2 regions of the Streptomyces sp. NBC_00019 genome follow, and region 1 is predicted to be linked to the other one. Evidence: riboswitches for the same ligand, from Rfam matches in the RefSeq annotation. Region 1 holds a riboswitch; the other holds the start of a gene.

Region 1 (9,562 bases):
GGTACAGCCAGTAGGCGAACATGTTCAGCCGGGGGAAGGCCACGTCCGGCGCGCCGATCTGCAGCGGCATGATCCAGTTCGCGAAGCCGGCGAACAGCGGCGTCGCGAACATCAGCAGCATGATCGTGCCGTGCATCGTGAACGCCTGGTTGAACTGCTCGTTCGACATGATCTGCAGACCGGGGCGGGCCAGCTCGGCGCGCATGAACAGCGCCATCAGACCACCGATGCAGAAGAACGCGAACGACGTGACCAGATACAGCGTTCCGATCGTCTTGTGATCCGTGGTCGTCAGCCACTTCAGGTGCCTCATGCCCCGCCTGTGTCCGCGCCCGGCCCGGACGTCACACTTCAGGGACGCGACGAGAATCACGGAAACGGCTGTGACGATCCCGAGGGTGCCGGACACGAACGGAACATGAGCGACGACGACAACTTCGCCGCTGCCTATCGCGAGCACTACTGGGCGGTCAGCCGCTATGTCGCGCGGCGACTGGACGGGCGTACGAGTGACGTGGAGGAAGTGGTGGCGGAGGTCTTCACCGTCGCCTGGCGCCGCCGGACCGACCTCCCGGACTCCCCCCTGCCCTGGCTGTACGGGGTGGCACGGAACTGCCTGGCCAACGCGGTGCGCGGACAGGGGCGCCGGCGGCGACTGGTGGACCGGCTGGGCAACGACGACACGGCACACGGGCGGCACGTCGAGGCCGGTCCCGACGCGGAGAGCCCCGGCGCCTGGGTGCACGACGCGCTGGCCCGGCTCTCCCCGGCCGACCAGGAGGTGCTGCGGCTCACGGCCTGGGAGGAACTGGACACCGATGAGGTGGCGGTCGCCCTCGGCTGCGGCCGGCGGGCCGCGTCGATGCGGCTGCACCGCGCCCGGCGCCGGCTGAGAGCCGAGATCGACCGCATGGGCCCCACGACCGCCGCCGCCCTGAAGGAGAACGGCCATGGCTGACGAACTCGAACTCCTGCGCCGTGCCAACCCGGTGCCGATCGACGGCCCGCACTTCGGCGAGGGCCCTCTCGACCACCACGCCGAGCGGCAGCTGAACCGGCTCATGCAGCAACGGACCTCCCGCCGACCCCGGCTGCTGTGGGGCCTGGCGGCCACGGCCGTCGTCGGCGCGCTGGTGGCGGCCCTGCTGTTCACCGACCAGACCACCGCGCCGGCGGTCGCCGCACCCCGCCCGCTCGTCGTGCGGGCCGACTCCACCCCCGTATCCCTGGAGACCCTGGCAGCGCGGGCCCGAGCGGCTGACGGTTCGCCCGAACTCCGCAAGGGCACCCATGTGAAGTCGTGGAGCCTCGGCATGAGCGAGGACAAGCCTCCGATCACCTACCCGGAGGAGCGCATCGTGCGGTGGAACGCCGACGACAGCCACACGGTGATCGTCGACGACGGCCACGACCGCACCACGCAGACCTATCCGCCCAGTTGGAGCGACGCCCCGCCGCAGTCGGAGCCCCCGCACGACGTCACCCGTCTGCGCGCCTACCTCCAGGAAGCCACGTACACCGACACCGCACTGGACACCAGCCAGCTCCTCGACGGCGTAAGAGTGCTCCTCGACACCTGGCACCTCGGGGCCCGTGAGTCCGCGACGGTGGCCGAGATGCTGGCGGACGCCGAAGGGCTCAAGCCCGTCGGACAGGTCACCGACCGGCTCGGGCGGCGCGGACAGGCGTATGTGTACCAGCAGTCGGCCACCCGCCGGATGCTGATCATGGACCCGGCCAGCGGCGCCGTACTCGGCCTGGAGACCACCTTCACCAAGGCGGATCCCGAGTACGGCGTCAAGGCCGGTGACGTCATGGACTACAGCGCCTGGATGCGCTGATTCAGACCCCGAGCTGCCGGGCGGCCGCGTCGACCGTCTGCTCCAGCAGCGTGGCGATCGTCATCGGACCGACGCCGCCCGGCACCGGGGTGATCAGCGAGGCCCGCTCCGCGGCGGAGTCGAAGTCGACGTCGCCGACGTTCCCCTCGTTGTAGCCGGCGTCGAGCACGACGGCGCCGGGCTTGATGTCCTGGCCCTTGATGAGCCGCGCCCGGCCCACGGCGGCGACGACGATGTCCGCCTCGCGGACGGCCGCGGACAGGTCCGCCGTCCGCGAGTGGCAGTACGTCACCGTCGCGTCGCGCGCGAGCAGCAGCATCCCGGCCGGCTTGCCGAGGATCGCGCTGCGGCCGACGACCACGGCCCGCTTGCCGGACGGGTCGACGCCGTACTCGTCGAGCAGCCGCATGATCCCGCCGGGCGTGCACGACACGAAGCCCGGCAGGCCGAAGCTCATCGTCGCGAACGAGGCGAAGGTGACGCCGTCGACGTCCTTCTCGGGCGCGATCGCCTCGAACGCGGCCCGCTCGTCGATGTGCTCGCCCATCGGATGCTGGAGCAGGATGCCGTGCACGGCGGGATCGGCGGAGAGCGCCTTGAGCGTGCCCACCAGTTCCTCCGTCGTGGTCGCCGCGGGCAGCTCCACGTGCCGGGAGGCGATACCGGCCTTGCGGCAGCGGTTCTGCTTCATCCGGACGTACGTCACGGAGGCGGGGTCCTCGCCGACCAGTACGGTCGCGAGACATGGTGTGCCGCCGGTGCGTTCGGTGAGGTCGGCGGCGCGCTTGGCGGTCTCCTCCACGATCCGCCGGGCGAGCGCCGTGCCGTCCATGAGCCGGGCCTGAGACATGATCCACTCCTGGGCTGGTAGTCGGTTCGCCCAGGCGCACGGCATCAGGTTCTGCGGACCGCTCCCCGGTGGTGCTCCACCTCAGCGCCAGTCACGGCCCGCCGTCAGCCTAACCGAGCCGGTCCTCCGGCCGGGACCCCGTATGCCCTACGACGGTCAGGACCCGCTCTCCTGCGGCGGCGCCGTCGGATCGACTCCGGCCAGGAACCCGGTCGCCTGGGCGTGGAGATGGCCGGCGCCGATCGCCTCGGCCCAGCGGGCGATCTCCTTCGCCAGCGCGGTCGCGCCGCCCTCGTCACCCGTGTCGCGGGCCAGCACCGCCAGCAGCATCTGCTGGGTGAGCACACCGGGGACCATGCCCGCGCGTGCGCCCAGCGCGGTGGCCCGCTCCCAGCGCTCCAGGGCCCGCTCGTGTTCGCCGGCGTGGTGGTCGTGGTCACCGAGGTGCCGCAGCGCCTCGCGGACCAGCAGGTCGTCGCCCGATGCGCCGGCGCGCAGGGCGGCCTCGTAGTGGGCGGGCGCCGCGGTGCGCTCGCCGAAGAGGTTGTCGGCGATCAGCCCCAGGTACATCGAGGCCCAGCCCCGCCGCACCTCGTCGGGGGCGGCCTCGCGCAGGTCGTGTCCGCGGCGCCGGATCGCCACGAGTGCCTCCGGGTCCTTGCCCTCGGCGCCGTGCCGGGACGTGCCGTCGGGGCGGAACAGCAGCAGGTAGTCGTGGCGCAGCCGTACGAAGTCCAGGTCCCAGTCGCCGCCCGGTGACTCCTTCTCCGCCTGCTTGACGCGGGCGGCGGTGAGCCGCGTACCGCCGAACCAGTCGCTCTCCAGGGCTACTTCGGCCGCCGCCAGGGCGAGGCGTGCGCGGTCCTCGGGATGGTCGGACGTCGTCGCGTCCAACAGGCGCAGTGCCCGGTCCCACCGTCCCGCCAGCGACAAGTCCCTTGCGGAGGCGAGGAGTTCGTCGAGGTCGACGAATGTGCTCGTGGTGTTCGTCATGACAGGGGAAGGTAGTTAGGTGGAAAACCATCCACAAGAAAACCACTGCGGGGAGCAGACGATGGAGGACTCGGTCGACCGGCATGTCGCGGAGTGGTCGAAGGAACTCGCCTGGATGGACCCGGTCAAGGAGGCGATCTACGTGCGGCTGGCGAAACTCGCCCGGCACGCGTCCCAGGCGCGTCGCGACGCGCTCGACTCCGACGGGCTGCGGCACTGGCAGTTCAAGGTGCTGCTGACGCTGCGCCGACAGGGTCCGCCGTACACCGCGAGCCCCTCGGAGCTCGCCGACCGGCTCGGGCTGACGCGGGGTGCCCTCTCGGCACGGCTGGCGCCGCTGGAGGAGGCCGGGTGGATCAGCCGCACGCACGAGAGCGCCGACCGGCGAAGGGTGCTGGTCCGGCTCACCGACGCCGGATACGCCGCCTTCGAACAGCATGCGGCGGCGGAGGAAGCGGACGAGGTCGCGCTGCTCGCAGTACTGACCGCAGAAGAGCAACGGACGCTAGCCGACCTGTTGCGGAAACTGGTCGTGGCCGCGGAGAGCGGACCGGACGGGCCCGCACCGCGAAGGTCCAGGTCAAGCGAGTCGTGATCTGGACCTTCGGCAGCCGCCTCCCTACTCGTCCCATGCCTGGATCATGATCTGTTCGGCGATCTTGCCGTCGCGCAGCGTGATCATCGACTCGGCCAGGACACGCACCCCGTCCGAGTACCGGCAGCTCTCGCTGAACGCGACGGTGTCGCCGTCCACGACGCAGCGCTCCAGCTTGTGTGTCATGTCGCGGCTGTAGACGTCCGCGAGGAGTTCGCCGATCTCCTCGCGACCGTGCAGGACCCTTGGACTACTGGGCTGGGTGTTGCGGTCCACGACGCGCAGTTCCGCGTCGTCCGTGTAGAGCGACAGCAGATTCGTCGCCGTGTTTCCCTCGATGCTCTGGCGCAGTGTCTCGGTGTTGAACGCGGTGCCCATGGTTGACCTCCGGTGAAGGCCCGCGGTCGAAGGGGAGCGGGCCGCGAGGGCCTCTCCTTCGAGACTCCTCCGCCCCGCCGGGCTCGGCAAGCGCAACGGCGACACTCCGCCTGACGGGTGAGCGACGCCCGGTGCCCGTGTCCGGTGCGGGCCCGTCGGCGTTGCTGAAAACATGATCTCCACTTGACGTATCGCCGCCGTCGTCGGTCTCGCCGTCGGCGTCACCGGTCTCGCCGTCGGCGTCACCGGTCTCGCCGCCCCGCTGGCGAGCGCGGCTCCCGAGGACAAGGGCGCCGCCCCGCTGAGCCTGATGGCCACGCTCGACTCGCTCACCGTGAGCGACCTGCCCGCGGAGTACAAGGACGCGCTTCCGCGGCCCTCCGCGCAGCTGGCGGAGCTGAACAAGCTGAACGACCTCCAATAGCTGACCCAGGTGACCGACCTGGCCGCCCCCGTCACCCAGCTGCTGCCAGGCATCCAGTACTGATCGACACGCGCACGTCCACACCGAGGGCCGCCCGGCCACCAGAAATCAAGCACGGCCGGGCGGCCCTTGACATTGTTGCCGGGTGAACAGAGCATGCGCTTAGAAATGAATCTTGGTTCACGTGGCGAACAAAGAGGTCCGCATCATGCCCATCACCCGCGAACTGTTCATCGGCGGCAAGGACGAGCCCGCCGCCTCCGGCCGTAGGGCGGAGGACGTCAACCCCTACACGGGCGAGGTGTATGCGACCGTCGCGGCCGCGGGCACCGAGGACGTACGGCGGGCCGTGGACGCGGCCGACGCGGCGTTCCCCGAATGGGCCGCGCTGGCCCCGTTCGCCCGGCGGGCGATTCTGCTGAAGGCCGCCGACCTCCTCGACGGCAAGGGCGACCAGGTCGCCGAGCTGATGGCCCACGAGGCAGGCGGAACCCGGCCGTGGGCGCACTTCAACGTCTACCTCGCCGCGAACATGCTGCGCGAGGCCGCCGCCGCCGTGACGGCCCCGCGCGGCGAGGTCCTCACCGCCCAGGAGCAGGGCGCACTGGGCCTCGCGGTCCGTGAACCCGTGGGCGTCGTCGCGGCGTTCGCGCCGTGGAACGCGCCCGTCATCCTCGGTGTACGGGCGGTCGCGGCGCCACTGGCCGCAGGCAACACCGTCGTCGTCAAGGCGAGCGAGGACGCGCCGATCGCGTGCGGCCTGTTCGTGGCCGACGTGCTGCGCGAGGCCGGGCTTCCGGACGGGGTGCTCAACGTCGTCACCAACGCCCGTGAGGACGCGGCCGAGATCGCTGAGGCGCTGATCGCCGACCCGCGCGTCCGTGCGGTGAACTTCACCGGCTCCACCAATGTGGGCCGGATCATCGGCGAGCACGCGGCCCGTCATCTCAAGCCCGCCGTACTGGAGTTGGGCGGCAAGAACTCGGTGATCGTGCTCGACGACGCGGACGTCGACTACGCCGTGGACGCCGTCACCTTCAGCGTGTTCATGAACGCCGGACAGATCTGCATGTCCGGCGACCGGATCCTCGTCCACGAGTCGCTGGCCGAGGAGTTCACCCGGAAGTTCACCGCCAAGACGGCCTCGCTGCAGGCCGGTGACCCGAACCACCCGCACACCGTGGTCGGACCGCTCGTCGCCGCCTCCGCCGCGCAGCGCGTGGCCGCTCTGGTCGAGGACGCCGTCGCCAAGGGCGCGAAGGTCCTCACCGGCGGCGGGAAGCCCGACGGAGCGGTGCACCCGGCGACCGTGCTCACCGATGTGCCGAAGGACGCCGAGATCTACCACGCCGAGGCGTTCGGGCCGGTGTGCGTGGTCGAGACGTTCTCCGACGACGACACCGCCGTGGCCGTCGCCAACGACACGGAGAACGGTCTGACCTGCGGCATCATCACCGAGAACGCCACCCACGGACTGGCCGTCGCCCGCGGCATCCGTACCGGCATCGTGCACATCAACGACCAGTCGGTGGCCGACGAGCCGCAGGCCCCCTTCGGTGGCTTCAAGGCCTCCGGATACGGCCGCTTCGGCGGACGCTGGGGCATCGAGGCCTTCTCCAACACCCGCTGGGTGACCATCGCCACCCAGCAGGCGCACTACCCGTTCTAGGGCCGCGTGGTGACCTCCGGCCCGGCGTCCAGGAAGTGGAAGCCGGGCCGGGGGTGCATCAGGAAGTCGTGGTGGGAGATGTTCCAGGCGTAGGCACCCGCCAACGCGAACACCACCCGGTCACCGGCCCGCAGCCCGGATGCGGGGACCCGGCGGGCGAGGACGTCCTTCGGTGTGCACAACTGCCCCGCCAGCGTGACGTGTTCGTCCTCCGCCGCCGGTCGCGGCCACGGGTGCGGCCAGTCGTCCACCTTCAGGATCGAGCAGGGCTGGTCGTGGCCCTTCGTCGCCGGGGTCCGCAGATGGTGGGTGCCGCCCCGGACCACACCGAACTCCTCACCGTGGCTGCGCTTCACATCCAGCACCTCCGTGGCGTACCAGCCGCAGTACGCCGTCAGCGCCCGCCCCGGTTCGATGCGCAGCGTCAACTCCGGTTGCGCCGCGGCGAGTCGGGCCAGTCCCTCGCCGTACGCGGCCCAGTCGAAGCGCCGGTCCGGGTCCGCGTAGTCGACGTGCATACCGCCACCGACGTTGACCTCCGCGACCGGGACCCCGAGTCCGGTGGCCCAGGCCACGATCGCCTCGGCCACCGCGAGCTGTTCCGGGGCTTCGAGACCGCTGGCCAAGTGGGCGTGGACTCCCCGCAGTTCGAGGTACGGACAGGTGCCGTCCGTGAGCGCGCGGACCACCTCCAGAGCCTGGTCAGGGTCCATGCCGAACGGGGTCGGACGCCCGCCCATCGCCAGCGAACTGCCCGCCAGCGAACCGTCGGACAGGGCGAGGTTGACCCGCGCCAGCACCGCGACCCGCCGCCCCGCCCGCCGCGCCAGCTCGCCCAGCATCCGCAGCTCGTACACGCTCTCGACGTGGAAGCGCTCGACCCCCTGCTCCAGAGCCGCTGTCACCTCGTCCGGCGTCTTGCCGGGGCCGCCGAAAGCCAGCGGGCGCCCCGGCACCGCTTTGGCCACATGGGCGAGTTCACCGCCCGAGGAGACCTCGTAGCCGTCCACGTACGGACCGAGCGCGGCGAGGATCTCCGGCTCCGGATTGGCCTTGGCGGCGTAGTACAGCTCGACCTGCTCGGGGAGAGCGGACCGTACGGCAGCCGCGTGTGCGCGCAGAGCCGCCAAGTCGTAGAGGTACGCGGGCAGTTCGGCCGACGTGAGGGCGAGGGCGCGGGCATGGACGGCAGGGGTCATCGGGTGCTCCCGGTCAGGATGTCCTCGGCGAGCGGGGACGGCAGACGGACGTAACCGGCCTCGCGGTCGGCCTTGCGCTCCCAGCGGGTCAGCAGGTTCGCCTTCGCGGGCAGCGGTACGCCGGCGAGCAGGGCGGAGAGGCGGGGCGGGCAGCCGAGCCGGTCGGCGTACGACCGGAGCGCCGAGCGGACGCGGCCCCACAGCTCGGCCTCCGCCTCGGGGTGCAGATCGGCCAGGGCGGCGAGCAGCTCCGCGATGTGGTTGACCAGGAGGCAGTAGACGACCCGGTCCCAGCCGCGCTGCGCGTCGTACGTCATCGGGCCCGCGACCTCGGGCGGCAGCGCCGCGAGGGTGTCGGCGTGGTGCTCGGGGACGAGCTTGGTGCCCTCCAGATCGCGGAAGAGCACCTGGGCGGGCATGCCGTCGCCGTCCACGCACACCAGGACGTTCTGGAGGTGGGGTTCGAGGACCAGACCGTGGTCGAAGTAGGCGGCCAGGACCGGTGGGACGAGCAGATCGAGGTACGCCGACCACCAGTCGAGGGCCGCCTGTGCGTCGGCCCCGTCGAGCAGACGGGAGATGTGGGCGCCGCTGCTCGGGTACTCGTCGGCGACGGCGGCGGCCAGCAGGGCGGTGGTGCCGGGCGCGAGCCTCTCGGGCAGGCCTTCGCGGACGATCACACCGAAGCCCTCGAACAGCGCCTGGTCCGGACTGCCGTCGGGCCCTGGCAGGGCCAGTGTGCGGTAGGCGGGCTCGCGGAGCACCGCGCTGCCCGGGAAGCGCTCGGCGAGGTCGGCCAGGGCCGGGGCCAGGACACGCGTCAGGGCGACGGCACCGGACAGCTCGTAACTGCTGTTCTTGCGCAGGCAGTTGGTGATCCGCACGTTCAGGCTGAACTTGAGGAAGGTCTCTCCGTCGTAGAGCGTGCGCACGGACGCCGTCGCCGCGAAGGGCTGCCCGCCCGGACCGAGGTCGAGGACATCGCCGTTCGCGAGCGCCGCGCTCAGCGCCGGGTGCTCGCGGAGTGTGTCGTACTGCCAGGGGTGGGCGGGGAGCAGACGGTATCCGGCCGGGACGTCGGCACGCAGCCGGTCCAGGGCGGCGGTGGCCGACGGCTCCGCGGCCTCCTCGGCGATCAGATGCTCCCGTACGGCGAGGTGCCGCAGCGGGAAGGCGGCCCCCGCCTCCGGCGCGTACGCCGACCAGGCGCGCGGGTCGCCGGTGCGGGCCTTGGGCGTGGGATGGAAGCGGTGGCCGAAGAACAGGGACTGCTCGGAGGCGAGGTAGGGGTCGCCGCCCTGCGCGGCGCCGGTCGCGGTGAGAGCTGTCGTCACGGCCTCGTGGCTGGAGGCGATCTGCTCCAGGAACTCCTCGTTGCGCACCCCGGTCCGCAGCGACAGCTCGTCGTGCGTGTACTCCGCGAGGCGGCGCCAGTCCAGCTCCGCCCAGTCGCCGTCGCGCTGTTCCTGCACGGGACCGGTGAACCGGTGCGCGCCGAGCAGCGAGGTGCGGCGCAGGGTCACACGGAGCAGCACACCGCGGCGGGGCAGCCGCAGGAGGAGCCGGCCGTCGGTGACGACGCTCTGGTGCTCGGGGCCGGAGACCTCGCGCAG
Region 2 (9,562 bases), 2.9 Mb from region 1:
GCAGTACCAGTTCGTCGTCGGGTACGGCCAGGAGGAGACCCTGCGCCGGATCGTGCGTCGCGTCTCGGAGCGCCGCTGCCCGTCCTTCCTGGCCGTCCTCAAGCGCTTCGGCGACGCCGACCCGGGCTGGCTCTCCTTCCCGGTGCCCGGCTGGACGCTCGCCCTCGACATCCCGGCGGGCCTGCCGGGCCTCGGCGCCCTCCTGGACGAACTGGACGAGCAGGTGGCCACCGCCGGGGGCCGCGTCTACCTCGCCAAGGACTCCCGGCTGCGGCCCGAACTGCTCGCGGCGATGTATCCGCGCCTCGACGACTTCCGGGCGCTGCGCGCCGAGTTGGACCCGAGCGCGGTGTTCGTCTCGGACCTGTCGCGCCGTCTGTCCCTCTAGCGAATCCCGGCAACTTCCGCTCACCCCAGGCAACCTCTAGGAGCTGCTGTCGTGAAGGACGCCTTCGGCATCCCCCAGTCCCTGCTCGTCCTCGGCGGCACGTCCGAGATCGCGCTGGCCACAGCCCGCCGCCTCGTCGCCCGTCGCTGCCGCACGGTGTGGCTGGCCGGGCGCCCCTCCCCCGCGCTGGAACAGTCAGCGGCCGATCTGCGCGCACTGGGGGCCGACGTACACACCGTCGCCTTCGACGCGCTGGGCCCCGAGTCCCACGAGACGGTCCTCGGCAAGGTCTTCGCGGAGGGCGACATCGACATGGTGCTGCTCGCCTTCGGGATCCTCGGCGACCAGGCGCACGACGAGCGCGAGCCGGTGAGCGCGGTGCGGGTCGCGCAGACCAACTACACGGGCGCGGTGTCGGCCGCCCTGGTCTCCGCGGGCGCGTTGCAGGCCCAGGGCCACGGTTCCCTGGTGGTTCTCTCCTCGGTCGCCGGCGAACGCGCCCGTCGCTCCAACTTCATCTACGGCTCCAGCAAGGCCGGCCTCGACGTCTTCGCCCAGGGCCTGGGCGACGCGCTGCACGGCACCGGCGTGCACGTCATGGTCGTACGCCCCGGGTTCGTGCGTTCGAAGATGACGGCGGGCCTTCCGGAGGCACCCTTGGCGACGACGCCGGAGGCGGTGGCGACGGCGATCGAGCTGGGCCTGAGGCGCCGCTCGGAGACGGTGTGGGTGCCGGGGGTGCTGCGCGTGGTGATGTCGGCACTGCGGCACGTACCGAGGGAGCTGTTCCGGAGACTGCCGATCTGAGCGGTTCCGGCTCACGCGGGTCCAGCTGGGCGCGCCCCTGCTTTCAGGGGCGCGGGGCTGTGTCGAGGTGCGACTCCGGCGCGTGGACGACCCTCTACGCCTTGGTGCTCTGCTCCACCGGCGCCGAACCCTGCGACGGCACCACGGCCCCGCCGAACGCGTACTCGTGCAGCTTGCGCCACACCCCGTCCGACCCCTGCTCGTAGAGCGCGAACCCGGTGCACGGCCACGCGGCGGCAAAGTCGCCGAGCTCTTCGTACGCCCGGTCCATCGCCGCGTCGTCGATGCCGTGGGCAACGGTCACATGCGGGTGATACGGGAACTGCAGCTCACGCGCCACCGGCCCCGACGCGTCACGCACCTGCTTCTGCAGCCAGGTGCAGGCCTCGGCGCCCTCCGCGACCTGTACGAACACCACCGGCGACACGGGCCGGAAGGTACCCGTGCCGGACAGCTTCATCGGGAAGGGCCGCCCCGCCGCGGCGACCTCGGTCAGATGCGCCTCGATGGCCGGGAGCGCGGTGTCGTCGACCTCGGTCGGCGGCACCAGCGTGACGTGCGTGGGGATGCCGTGAGCCGCGGCGTCACCGAAGCCCGCGCGCAGCTGTTGGAGCAGGCTGCCGTGAGGCTCCGGGACCGCGATCGACACGCCGATCGTTACGGTCCCCACGTCGTCTCCCTGTCTTCCTGTCGGGTTCGTCCCGGCCGTACGGCTATCGACTGTACGGCCATGGCTGTGTTGTGGGCAGGCGCAACCGTAGTGATGTGCAGCGCTCTGTCCAGTGGTACGTGTGTGCGGGCCTACGCCTCAGTGCTTGGCGGGCAGAAAGCCGACCCGGTCGTAGGCCTGTGCCAGCGTCTCCGCGGCTACGGCGCGCGCCTTCTCGGCACCCTTGGCCAGGATCGAGTCCAGCGTCTCCGGGTCGTCCAGATACTGCTGGGTGCGCTCCCGGAACGGCGTCACGAACTCGACCATGACCTCGGCGAGGTCCGTCTTGAGCGCACCGTAGCCCTTGCCGTCGTACTTCTGCTCAAGTTCCGCGATTCCCGTACCCGTGAGGGTCGAGTAGATGCTGAGCAGGTTGCTGACACCGGGCTTGTTCTCGGCGTCGTAGCGGACGACGGTGTCGGTGTCGGTGACCGCGCTCTTGACCTTCTTGGCGGTGATCTTCGGGTCGTCGAGGAGGTTGATCAGGCCCTTCGGCGTGGACGCCGACTTGCTCATCTTGATCGACGGGTCCTGAAGGTCGTAGATCTTCGCCGTCTCCTTGAGGATGTACGGCTTCGGAAGCGTGAAGGTCTCGCCGAAGCGACCGTTGAAGCGCGTGGCGAGGTCGCGGGTGAGCTCGATGTGCTGGCGCTGGTCCTCGCCGACCGGGACCTCGTTGGCCTGGTAGAGCAGGATGTCCGCGACCTGGAGGATCGGGTACGTGAAGAGGCCGACGGAAGCCCGCTCCGCGCCCTGCTTGGCGGACTTGTCCTTGAACTGGGTCATGCGGGAGGCCTCACCGAAGCCGGTGAAGCAGTTCATGACCCAGGCGAGCTGGGCGTGCTCGGGGACATGGCTCTGGACGAAGAGCGTGCAGCGCTCCGGGTCGAGGCCGGCCGCGAGGAGCTGGGCGGCGGCCAGGCGGGTGTTCGCCCGCAGCTCCGCCGGGTCCTGCGGCATCGTGATCGCGTGCAGGTCGACGACCATGTAGAACGCGTCGTGGGACTCCTGCAGGGCCACCCACTGGCGGACGGCGCCGAGGTAGTTGCCGAGGTGGAACGAGCCTGCGGTGGGCTGGATTCCGGAGAGCACGCGGGGACGATCAGAGGCCATGCTCACCATTCTCTCAGGTGTCGGCCCCCGATCCGGAACTGGTCGGAAACAGATGGGAACCGATCCGTCTCCTGCGGTGTAACAAAGGTGTGAGAACGCGGGAGGGGGGCCGCATCGTCGATGAGGCCGCGGTGATCGCACGCGTACGCGCCGGGGAGCCGGAGGCCTACGCGGAGCTGGTGCGCGCCCACACGGGCATCGCGCTGCGGGCGGCCGCGGCACTCGGGGCGGGTGCGGACGCGGAGGACGTGGTGCAGCAGGCCTTCGTCAAGGCGTACTGCGCGCTGGGCCGGTTCAAGGACGGCGCGTCGTTCAAGCCGTGGCTGCTGTCGATCGTGACCAATGAGACGAGGAACACAGTGCGTACGGCGGCCCGCCAGCGCACGCTCGCCGGCCGCGAGGCGGCGTTCGTGGAGGCTGAGCCGCTGATACCGGAAGCGGCGGACCCGGCGGTGGCGACCCTCGAGACGGAGCGCCGCGCGGCCCTGCTCTCCGCCCTGGAGAAGCTGAGCGAGGAGCATCGCCTGGTCGTCACGTACCGCTATCTGCTGGAGATGGACGAGTCCGAGACGGCCCAGGCCCTGGGCTGGCCCCGGGGCACGGTGAAGTCCCGGCTGAACCGCGCGCTGCGGAAACTGAGTCGGCTGCTGCCGGATTTCGAGCCTAGGGAAGGGGGTGATGAGCGTGAGTGAGGGGCGACAGCCGTACGGCGGTGAGGGCGGCCGTGGGCCCGAGGGCGCCGGTGGCCGGGGTCCGCGCGGTCGTGGCGGTGACCGGGGTCCGGGTCCGTGGGGGCGTGGCCGTGGGCGGGCGTCGCAGGGCGGTGCATCACGGCTGCCGGAGGAGCTGCGGGCGCTGGGCAGGTCGCTGGACGCGCCCGGGAGCGACGAGACCGGCGGGTCCAGCGGCTCCGAGACCATGGTCGAGCGGGTGCTCGGGCAGATACTCGCCGATCAGATGCCGGTCCCGGTGGCCGAGCCGCCGCCCGCCCGTGAGCGGCTGACCGCGGTGCGGCGCTGGACGCGGATGCGGTGGCGCGCCCTGAGCGCGGCGCTGTGCGGCCTGCTGACGGTGCTCGCGCTCACCCCGCCGGTGCGGGCCGCGGTCTACGACTGGTTCGGCTTCGCCGGGGTCGAGGTGCGCTACGACCCGTCGGCGACGCCCTCGCCCGGCGCCGAGGTGCCCGGCTGCGGCCGCCCGGTGTCCCTCGCTCAGGCCGAGCGGCGGGCCGGGTTCGCGCCGCTGGTTCCGGACGCGCTCGGCAGCCCGGACGCGGTGGCGGTGACCGGGGAGCCGCGAGGGCGGACCCTGGTCACCCTGTGCTGGCGTGAGCGGGGGCGGACGATCCGGCTGGACCAGTTCGCGGCCGGCCTGGACATCGCCTTCACGAAGACCGTGCGCGAGCAGCCTGAGTGGATCTCCCTGGGCGACGACCCTGAGGGTGTCGGCACGGCGAACGACACGGCCCTGTGGTTTCCGCGCCCCCACCTGCTGAGCTTCTGGCTGGTGGACGCGGACGGGGAGCGTTACACCCGCACCGAGCGGACCGCCGGGCCGACCCTGCTGTGGAGCCATGGGGTGGGCAGCGAGGACATGACGCTGCGACTGGAGGGCGTGGCGTCGCGGGCGCGGGCGGTGGAGATCGCGAAGTCGCTGGAGAAGTCCCCGAAATAGTGCGGTCGGGGTGGGAACCCCGGCGGGTCGGGCGGTGTACCAGAAGTGACACACGGCTCGCGGAGACGGGGGCGGGCCGTACGGCATCGGCTGGTTGGGGGTTCTGATGCACAGGCGGATGAGCGGCTGGAGGGGTGGGCGGCGTCGACTGGGGGCGCTGGCAGGGGTGTTGGCGGCTGCGCTCGGGCTGACCCTGTGGGGTGCCGGGTCCGCTTCGGCGGGCGGGCCGACGAGCGTGCTGATCGTCTCGCCGGGGAGTACGGAGACGGCGTCGCTCTACCACTCCGACAAGAAGTACGGCGAGTTGCAGCGGCTCCTCGGCGAACCGGACGCGGGCACGGCGGACAAGCCGCCCGAGGCCGACCTGGCCGCCGGCCCACAGATCAATGTCACCTGGATGCTGCACGACGTGACGCCGTGGCGGGTCGACCGGGTCCATCCGGCGGTGGACTCCAAGGCGGTCTGGATACACACGGCGGCAAACCTGGACGCGTCGACGAACGGCACCTGGCACCGCGCCGAACAGCCGGCCGCTCTCCGCGGCCTTCTCGAGAACCTGGGCGTGATGGGCGAGGCCTCCGGCGGTGACTACTCGGTGGAATACCCACCGCCCTGGGACATGTACGGCACGGAGCCGGCGGAGGCCATCGAGCCGACGCCCGCGGCGGCCCCGGCCCAGCGGCCCGGATCGGGGGACGGCGCCGACTGGTGGTGGGCGCTGCCGGGCCTCGCGGCCGGGGCGGTGCTGGCGCTGGTGCTGCGGCCTTTCGCCACGCGACTGCCGGAGGTGCCGGCGCTGCGGCGCCACAAGGTGCGGGAGCCGGGGCCTCGGCAGGAACTGAGGGATGTATGAGGACTTGCTCCCGGGGCCCGGGAGTCGGACCGGTCGTCGGGTTCGCGGCCGGGGTCGGCGGGACGCTGCTGATACGCCGCGCGGCGGGCCGGTAGGGAGCCGGACCGCCGCGGGAGGAGCCACGTCAGGAACTCATCGATCTGATCGATCTGTGAGAGTCGCCGGTCTTTGACAACTCAAGAGAGCGTTGGTCAGCCCAGGTCGATCTCGGGGTACAGCGGGAAGCCGGCCACGAGGTCGGTGGCGCGGTGGGAGATCTCGTCCGCGACCTTGGCGTCGAGGATGTGGGCGGCCTTGGAGGGGGCGCCCGACTTGGTGGTGCCCGGCTCGGTGGTGGTGAGGACGCGGTCGATGAGACCGGCGACCTCGTCCATCTCGGCGGTGCCCAGGCCACGGGTGGTGAGGGCGGGGGTGCCGATGCGGATGCCGGAGGTGTACCAGGCGCCGTTGGGGTCGGCCGGGATCGCGTTGCGGTTGGTGACGATGCCGGAGTCGAGGAGGGCGGCCTCGGCCTGGCGGCCGGTGAGGCCGTAGGAGGAGGCGACGTCGATCAGGTTGAGATGGTTGTCGGTGCCGCCGGTGACGAGGGAGGCGCCGCGTCGCATCAGGCCCTCGGCGAGGGCACGGGAGTTGTCGACGATGCGCTGGGCGTAGTCCTGGAAGGAGGGCTGACGGGCCTCGGCCAGCGCCACCGCCTTCGCGGCCATGACGTGCGGGAGCGGGCCGCCGAGGACCATCGGGCAGCCGCGGTCGACCTGGTCCTTGAGGGAGTCGTCGCACAGGACCATGCCGCCGCGCGGGCCGCGCAGCGACTTGTGGGTGGTGGTGGTGACGATCTGGGCGTGCGGGACCGGGTCGAAGTCGCCGGTCAGCACCTTGCCCGCCACCAGGCCGGCGAAGTGCGCCATGTCCACCATCAGGGTCGCCCCGACCTCGTCGGCGATCTCGCGCATGATGCGGAAGTTCACCAACCGAGGGTAGGCGGAGTAGCCGGCGACGATGATGAGCGGCTTGAACTCACGGGCGGACACCCGCAGCGCCTCGTAGTCGATCAGCCCGGTGGCCGGGTCCGTGCCGTAGGAGCGCTGGTCGAACATCTTGCCGGAGATGTTGGGGCGGAAGCCGTGGGTGAGGTGGCCGCCGGCGTCCAGGGACATGCCGAGCATGCGCTGGTTGCCGAAGGCCTGGCGGAGCTCGGCCCAGTCGGCGTCGCTGAGGTCGTTGACCTGGCGGGCGCCCGTCTTCTCCAGGAAGGGGACCTCGACGCGGTCGGCGAGAACGGACCAGAAGGCGACGAGGTTGGCGTCGATGCCGGAGTGCGGCTGGACGTAGGCGTGGCGGGCGCCGAAGAGCTCCTTGGCGTGCTCGGCGGCGAGCGACTCCACGGTGTCGACGTTGCGACAGCCGGCGTAGAAGCGGCGGCCGATGGTGCCCTCGGCGTACTTGTCGCTGAACCAGTTGCCCATCGCGAGGAGGGTGGCCGGGGAGGCGTAGTTCTCGGAGGCGATCAGCTTGAGCATCTCGCGCTGATCGTGGACCTCCTGGCCGATGGCGTCGGCGACGCGCGGCTCGACGGCGCGGATCACCTCGAGGGCGGCGCGGAAGGCGGTGGACTCGGTGGAGAGGGGCTGCTGCTCCGACATGTGCGGCCTCCGGATGGCGTGGCGGTTGCGGTCACGATTCACGGTTCGGCCCAGGCGCACGGCACTCGGTCACTCACAGGCCGCTCCCCGATGGTCCGTCCCATCCCAGCGCGCCAGTCACGGCCCGTCGGCCACCCTACCGGGCAGCCCGGACGCGGGAGGCCCCGCGTCCACCATACGAGCGAGGAATCACCCTGCTCCGGGCCCTGGTCTCCGTCCGCGGTCGGCATGAGCGGCCCCGTGCGGCAGAGGGGGTCAGGACGGCTTGCGACCCCACGCCAGGACCATGAAGTTGGGGATGTAGGTGGTTCCCTGGAGCTTCGTCAGGGTGATCACCTCCTCGATGTCCGCGTCGCTCACCTCGCCCGTCTCCAGGAGCCGTGGCCGCAGGGATCGCAGGGTGAGAGGGAAGAAGGCCGCGGAGCCGCCGGTCAGGACGGGCGCGTAAACCTCCGCCCCGACCTCGGTCAGCCCAGCGTCCGTCAGTGCCTGTGGCAGGCGGCGGCCGGTGCCGGGGTCCACCCCCGCGGCGCCGAAGGCGGCCCGCAGCGCGCGGCCCAGTCGCTCGGCCACCTCCATGTACTGGGGCGGGTAATAGCGGGCGGCGGCCGGGTACATCGGCCCGTCGATGTCGAAGTCCTCCACGACCACCCAGCCGCCGGGCCGGGTCGCGGCGGCCATGCGCCGCAGTGCCTCGTCGCGGTCGGAGAGGTGTTCCACCACGGCCCGTGCGTGCACGAGGTCGAAGGAGGCGTCGGGGAGCCGGTCCGCGAGGATGTCGTGCCGGCGCACCTCCAGGTTGGACAGTGCGTGGGCCGCGGCGAAGCGCGTGTCGAGGTCGACGGCGAGCACCCGCCCCTCGGCACCGACCTGCTTGGCCAGCCAGCGGGCGATGCTGCCGGCGCCGCAGCCCACCTCCAGACATCGCCAGCCCTCGGCGACGCCCAGCTCGGTGAGCCGGTGCCGGCTCTGACTGTCGTAGATCTCCTCCAGCGCGCTGAGCCGGCTGTGCTCGCGCTCCCAGGACGGGTCGAAGACGTATCCGTTCTCCACCGTGGCCGTGTCGCTCATCGATCGCCCCTCTCCGTTCGTCACGGGTCGATCATTCTGTCGCGTCAGAGGATCACGTGGGGCAGGAAGCGCGCGTATTCGTCAGTCACCGGTCCGGACGACTCGCGGATGCCGAGGCCCGCGGACTCGTCCTCGACGACCCAGGCGCCGAGGACGACGCGGTTGCCGTCGAAGTCGGGCAGGAGGGCCAACTCCTGGTAGCAGCAGGGTTCTTCGCGCAGGACGGGCACGGCGCCGGGTTCGTGGATCGTCACGCCGGCGCCCTCGCGGCCCAGCAGCGGCTTGGCGACGTACCCCTTCGAATCGGCCAACTCCCGTGGGCCGTCCAGATATGCGGGGAGGAGGTTCGGGTGGCCCGGGTACAGCTCCCAGAGGATCGCGAGGAGCGCCTTGTTGCTCAGCAGCATCTTCCAGGCGGGCTCGATCCACAGGGTGCTGCCCGTGCCGCCGCCGTTGTCGAGGGTGTCGAGGACGTGGTCGGCGAAGCGGTCGGTGGTCAGCCACTCCCAGGGGTAGAGCTTGAAGCAGCTGCGGATGAACCGGAGTTGCTTGTCGACGAAGCGGCTGGACAGCGGGTCCCAGCCGATCTCCTCCATGGAGATCCAGGCGGTGTCCAGGCCGGCCTGCTCGGCGGTCTCCTGGAGATAGGCGACCGTCATGAGGTCCTCGCCGAGTTCGTCGGCCGAGGAGTACGCGAAGTACAGGGGGCTGCCGGGCGGGAGCAGCGTGGCCTGCTTCTTCCACGCGGCGATGAGGCGCTCGTGGAGGGAGTTCCACTGGTCGGCGCCGGGGAAGCGCTCCTCCATCCAGAACCACTGGGGGGAGGCGGCCTCGACGAGGGAGGTGGGGGTGTCGGCGTTGTACTCCAGGAGCTTGGCCGGTCCGGTGCCGTCGTAGCGGAGGTCGAAGCGGCCGTAGACGGAGGGGAGTTCGGCGCGACGGCGCCAGGCCTCGGCGACGGTGTCCGCGACGCGCGGGTCGGTGATGCCGAGGTCGGCGAAGCGGCCGGTCGTGACGATGTGGTCCGCCGCCCGCAGACACATGACGTGGAGCTCCTCGACGACCTCCTCCAGCGCCTCGACCTCGTCGAGGGAGAAGACGTAGTACGCGCTCTCGTCCCAGTAGGGGCGCAGCGAGTCGTCGGGGTAGCGGGTGAGGGGATAGATGAGCCCCTGCTCCTCGACGGTCTGCTGCCAGCCGGGGCGGGGTTCGGTGGTGCGGCGTTCCATGGCGTGCGTCTGCTCGTCGTCCCGTGTCCGCTCAGCCGCCGCTGCTGCCGCCGGAGCAGCCGAAGCCGCCGCGGT

The links. Region 1 has a riboswitch for ZMP and ZTP ahead of OHU89_RS43505 (bifunctional 5,10-methylenetetrahydrofolate dehydrogenase/5,10-methenyltetrahydrofolate cyclohydrolase). Riboswitches for the same ligand answer to the same signal wherever they lie in the genome.
Region 2: linked by a shared signal. The riboswitch ahead of OHU89_RS30705 (glycine hydroxymethyltransferase) and the one ahead of OHU89_RS43505 (bifunctional 5,10-methylenetetrahydrofolate dehydrogenase/5,10-methenyltetrahydrofolate cyclohydrolase) in region 1 are both predicted to bind ZMP and ZTP.

Annotation. Positions count from the first base shown of each region.
Region 1 covers NZ_CP108302.1:9,376,246-9,385,807, forward strand. The annotation lists gene ctaD (cytochrome c oxidase subunit I) at 1-313, opposite strand, end outside; gene OHU89_RS43495 (RNA polymerase sigma factor) at 419-958, shown strand; gene OHU89_RS43500 (CU044_5270 family protein) at 951-1,841, shown strand; gene OHU89_RS43505 (bifunctional 5,10-methylenetetrahydrofolate dehydrogenase/5,10-methenyltetrahydrofolate cyclohydrolase) at 1,843-2,691, opposite strand; ZMP/ZTP riboswitch at 2,713-2,796, opposite strand; gene OHU89_RS43510 (hypothetical protein) at 2,848-3,684, opposite strand; gene OHU89_RS43515 (MarR family winged helix-turn-helix transcriptional regulator) at 3,746-4,279, shown strand; gene OHU89_RS43520 (nuclear transport factor 2 family protein) at 4,304-4,657, opposite strand; gene OHU89_RS43525 (aldehyde dehydrogenase family protein) at 5,290-6,750, shown strand; gene OHU89_RS43530 (type III PLP-dependent enzyme) at 6,747-7,949, opposite strand; gene OHU89_RS43535 (IucA/IucC family protein) at 7,946-9,562, opposite strand, start outside.
Region 2 covers NZ_CP108302.1:6,479,470-6,489,031, reverse strand. The annotation lists gene OHU89_RS30740 (FAD-binding protein) at 1-388, shown strand, start outside; gene OHU89_RS30735 (decaprenylphospho-beta-D-erythro-pentofuranosid-2-ulose 2-reductase) at 440-1,195, shown strand; gene OHU89_RS30730 (2'-5' RNA ligase family protein) at 1,290-1,865, opposite strand; gene trpS (tryptophan--tRNA ligase) at 2,004-3,017, opposite strand; gene OHU89_RS30720 (RNA polymerase sigma factor) at 3,149-3,709, shown strand; gene OHU89_RS30715 (hypothetical protein) at 3,696-4,691, shown strand; gene OHU89_RS30710 (hypothetical protein) at 4,810-5,544, shown strand; gene OHU89_RS30705 (glycine hydroxymethyltransferase) at 5,736-7,187, opposite strand; ZMP/ZTP riboswitch at 7,229-7,318, opposite strand; gene OHU89_RS30700 (methyltransferase domain-containing protein) at 7,443-8,258, opposite strand; gene OHU89_RS30695 (glutathionylspermidine synthase family protein) at 8,303-9,487, opposite strand; gene OHU89_RS30690 (hypothetical protein) at 9,519-9,562, opposite strand, start outside.